2 regions of the Plantibacter sp. VKM Ac-2876 genome follow, and region 1 is predicted to be linked to the other one. Evidence: predicted binding sites of a transcription regulator. Region 1 holds the regulator's gene; the other holds the start of a gene.
The links. The regulator HrcA, encoded in region 1, represses chaperone genes, less so after heat shock. The targets are predictions, from matches to a motif close to TTNGCACTCGNNNNNNNCGAGTGCNAA.
Positions count from the first base shown of each region.

Region 2: a site for HrcA is predicted at 1,077-1,103, ahead of groL (chaperonin GroEL). Genes of this name have one in related genera too.

Region 1 is NZ_JADKSI010000002.1:524,167-526,561, reverse strand. Features, by position in the region: gene ITJ62_RS18990 (DUF4870 domain-containing protein) at 1-286, opposite strand, end outside; gene hrcA (heat-inducible transcriptional repressor HrcA) at 503-1,525, shown strand; gene dnaJ (molecular chaperone DnaJ) at 1,580-2,395, shown strand, end outside.
Region 2 is NZ_JADKSI010000002.1:1,072,613-1,075,007, reverse strand. Features, by position in the region: gene ITJ62_RS11460 (LytR C-terminal domain-containing protein) at 1-447, shown strand, start outside; gene ITJ62_RS11455 (cold-shock protein) at 733-936, shown strand; gene groL (chaperonin GroEL) at 1,141-2,395, shown strand, end outside.

The DNA.
Region 1 (2,395 bases):
AGATCCCACCGATGTGGATGAGCGTCGACCAGAGCTTCTCATCCGACGGGCTCATGGGCTGAGCGGCGGCGTACGGCTGCTGGTACTGCGGGGCGCCTGCGGGCGGCGGCGGGTAGGAGCCGGCAGCGGGAGGCGGCGGCGCGTAGCCACCGGCGGGCGGGGGCGGGTAGGCGCCTGCGGGCGGCTGCTGCGGAGCTGCGGGAGGGGGCGTCGCGCCGTCTCCTGCAGGCGGAACCGGCCCGCCCTTCGCTGGGTCGACGGGCGGCTGAGCGTTCGGATCGGACATCTTCGCACCTTTCACGGAGAGTGATATTCAATTGGTCCAGCTGAGCGTATCGCACCAGGTGTCGCTCATCAGGGACCCACGCCTGCGGCCAACGGTATTCCCGCGGCACGGGGCCGCGCAAGGGACGGCTGGGCGGAGGCCACGATATGATTGGCAGTCAGGGTCTTCGAGTGCTGATGGTCGGTGCTCCGAGGTGGATGACGGGAGGAGATCGAGATGGTGTCGGATCGCGGTCTCGAAGTGCTCCGGGTCATCGTGCAGGACTACGTCGCCTCGCGTGAGCCCGTCGGGTCCAAGACGATCGTCGACCGCCACTCCTTCGGGGTCTCCGCAGCCACCATCCGCAACGACATGGCGCAGCTCGAGGACGAAGAGCTCATCGCCGCCCCGCACACCTCCTCCGGCCGGGTGCCGACCGACAAGGGCTACCGGATGTTCGTCGACCACCTGGCCGACCGCCGTCCGCTGAACAACGCCCAACGGACGGCGATCGAGACCTTCCTCGGCGCGTCCGGCGACCTCGACGAGGTCCTGCACCGCACGGTGCGGCTGCTCTCACAGTTGACGAACCAGGTCGCGCTCGTTCAGTACCCGATGTTCTCCCGGGCACGCGTCCGCCACCTCGAGTTGGTGAGCGTCACCCCGAACCGTGTGCTCGCGGTCATCATCCTCGACAACGGTCGCGTCGAGCAGCGGCTCATCGAGACGGAGAGCCCCGTCGACGACGACCTCATCTCGCGGCTCCGCTCGCTGTGCAACGAGGCGGTCGCGGGCCGTCCACTCCTCGACGCCCACGACGCGATCGGCGACGTCCCCGCCGACATCGCCGACCTCGACCGCGCGGCGGCCGTCCGCATCGTCGACGCGGTGCGCGAACAGCTCTCGGCGCAGCGCCAGGACCGCCTCGTCATGGCCGGTGCCGCCAACCTCGCCCGCACCGAAGACGACTTCCCCGGCAGCATCTATCCGGTCCTGGACGCCATCGAGCAGCAGGTCGTGCTGCTCCGGCTCTTCGGCGAGATGGAGTCCGAGCGCGACAGCGTGGTCGCCAGCATCGGGCGGGAGAACGCGTCGTTCGGCCTCGAGACCACGAGTGTCCTCGCCGGGAACTACCGTTCCTCTGGTGGCGAAATCGCCCGGCTCGGCGTCCTCGGCCCCACGAGAATGGACTACGCGAGCAACATGGCTGCGGTCCGCGCCGTCGCCAGGTACCTCTCGCGCATCCTCGACGCCGAGTGACGCATCCTCGTCGCGTCCCCCAACACCTTCCGCACCTCGAACGAAAGGCCCTCAGTGGCTGACTACCCCGACCACTACGCAGCACTCGGTGTCGCCAAGGAGGCGACGCCCGAAGAGATCAAGAAGGCGTACCGCCGCCTCGCACGCGAACTGCACCCCGACGTGAACCCGGGTTCCGACGCCTCGGAACGGTTCAAGGAGGTCACGCACGCCTACGACGTGCTGAGCGACCCCAAGCAGCGCCAGCAGTACGACCTCGGTCCGCAGGCGGGTGGGTTCGGTGGCGGCGACGCCGGGTTCGGCGGCTTCGGCGACATCTTCGACACCTTCTTCGGCGGGGGCGGCCAGCAGCGCGGACCCAAGTCCCGTCGCGCACGCGGCGAAGACGCCCTGTTGCGCGTCGAGCTCGACCTCGACGAGGTCATCTTCGGCACCCACCGCGACCTCGAGGTCGACACCGCCGTGCTCTGCAGCACCTGCAACGGCTCCTGCTGCCAGCCCGGCACCTCACCGGTGACCTGCGACATCTGTCACGGCACCGGCTCGATCCAGCGGGCCGTCCGCTCGCTGCTCGGCAACGTCATGACCTCGGCGCCCTGCGGCACCTGCCGCGGCTACGGCACGATCATCGCGACCCCGTGCGTCACGTGCCAGGGTCAGGGCCGGCTCCGTGCCCGCCGCACCGTCTCGGTCGACATCCCGGCCGGCGTCGACACCGGTCTGCGTCTGCAGATGCCGGGGAGCGGCGAGGTCGGCCCGGCCGGCGGCCCGAACGGCGACCTCTACCTCGAGATGAAGGTCAAGCACCACGACGTCTTCAGCCGCGACGGCGACGACCTGTTGTGCACGCTCGAAGTCCCGATGACCGAC
Region 2 (2,395 bases), 550 kb from region 1:
CTCGTCCTCGTGGGGGTCGGCACCTTCGCCCTGTTCGGGCTGAACGACCGGATCGACTTCTTCGGCGGCTCGCAGAGCCCGAGCGCCACGCCCACGCCGACCCCCACCCCGACCGAGGCGGCCCCCGTCGTCGACCCCGCGGCCAGCATCCTCGTCCTGAACGGCACACCCACCGCCGGCCTCGCCGCGTCTGCGGCGGCAGCGATCACGGCCGCCGGCTTCACGCAGCAGATCCCGACCAGCGACGCCAGCACGGAGGATGTCACGGCGAGCGGCGTCTACTACCAGGATCCGTCGCAGGAGGGCGTCGCCCGCGCTATCGCGAACGCGCTCGGCGGCATCCCGATCCAGATCACGGACACGTACGCGATCCCCGTCGAGGAGGGCGAGGCGCCGGTCCTCCGCATCGTCGTCGTGGTCGGCGCGGACTACCAGCCAGCCGCCTGAGCGCGGCTGTAACAGGTCGATCGCTCAGGTCGCCGGCACGCCGTGTTTCGGGAGTGTTTCCTCCGTGTTGAGTTGTCGTATCACTCCGCCCCGTTTGTCGATTTCGGGGTGAATCCGCGCGGTGCTCCGGATTAGTATCTGGAATTGGCCGCTCATCCCGTCCCGTCTCGACTCGCCCCCGGGTCCGCTTCGGCGCAGGGTGGTCACCGGGGTCCCGATCCCGGATGGCAGGTCCGGGTCCGGCAACAGTCGGTGCCTGCGAGCACGCAGCAATGGGAGTATGAAATGGCGAACGGAACCGTCAAGTGGTTCAACGCTGAGAAGGGCTTCGGCTTCATCACGGTCGACGACGGCGGACAGGATGTCTTCGTCCACTACTCGGCGATCGACATGAGCGGCTACAAGTCCTTGGAAGAGGGCCAGGCGGTCGTCTTCGAGGTCGGCACTGGAGCAAAGGGGCCTCAGGCCGAGGGTGTGCGCCTGGCGTAGCCGCTGATCAGGTACGCGATTCCTGCGACGCCGTCCACTTCGGTGGGCGGCGTCGTTCGTCGTTTCAGGGCTGTTCCCGGGAGTTCGCTCAGGGCACCGGTGCTCACTTGCACTCCCACCCCCTGAGTGCCAGAATCGACCTAGCACTCGTACTCATTGAGTGCTAACAACGTTCATGACGTCCGGGAGGGACGAAAAACACACATGGCTAAGATCATTGCTTTCGACGAGGAGGCCCGTCGCGGCCTCGAGCGTGGACTGAACATTCTTGCTGACACGGTCAAGGTCACCCTTGGGCCGCGCGGTCGCAACGTTGTCCTCGAGAAGAAGTGGGGCGCCCCCACGATCACCAACGACGGCGTGTCCATCGCCAAGGAGATCGAACTCGACGACCCGTACGAGAAGATCGGCGCGGAGCTCGTCAAGGAGGTCGCCAAGAAGACCGACGACGTCGCCGGCGACGGCACCACCACGGCGACCGTGCTGGCACAGGCGCTCGTCCGCGAGGGCCTCCGCAACGTCGCCGCAGGCGCCGACCCCATCAGCCTCAAGCGCGGCATCGAGAAGGCCGTCGAGGCCGTCACGGTCGAGCTCATCGCCAACGCCAAGGAGGTGGAGACCAAGGAGGAGATCGCTGCGACCGCTTCCATCTCCGCCGGCGACACCACCATCGGCGAGATCATCGCCGAGGCGATCGACAAGGTCGGCAAGGAGGGCGTCGTCACCGTCGAGGAGTCGAACACCTTCGGCACCGAGCTCGAGCTCACCGAGGGCATGCGCTTCGACAAGGGCTACCTGTCGCAGTACTTCGTGACCGACCCCGACCGCCAGGAAGCGGTGTTCGAGGACCCCTACATCCTCATCGCCAACCAGAAGATCTCCGCGATCAAGGACCTCCTGCCGATTGTCGACCAGGTCATCCAGTCGGGCAAGCAGCTCCTCATCATCGCTGAGGACGTCGACGGCGAAGCTCTCGCGACGCTCGTCGTCAACAAGATCCGTGGCATCTTCAAGTCCGTCGCCGTCAAGGCTCCGGGCTTCGGCGACCGCCGCAAGGCTCAGCTGCAGGACATCGCCATCCTCACCGGTGGCCAGGTCATCTCCGAGGAGGTCGGCCTCAAGCTCGAGACCGTCACCCTCGACCTGCTCGGCCGTGCTCGCAAGGTCGTCATCACCAAGGATGAGACCACCATCGTCGAGGGTGCCGGCGACGCCGACGCCATCGCCGGTCGTGTCTCGCAGATCCGCAAGGAGATCGACAACACCGACAGCGACTACGACCGCGAGAAGCTCCAGGAGCGTCTCGCCAAGCTCGCGGGCGGTGTGGCGGTGATCAAGGCCGGTGCGGCGACCGAGGTCGAGCTCAAGGAGCGCAAGCACCGCATCGAGGACGCCGTTCGCAACGCGAAGGCCGCCGTCGAAGAGGGCATCGTCGCCGGTGGTGGCGTCGCCCTGATCC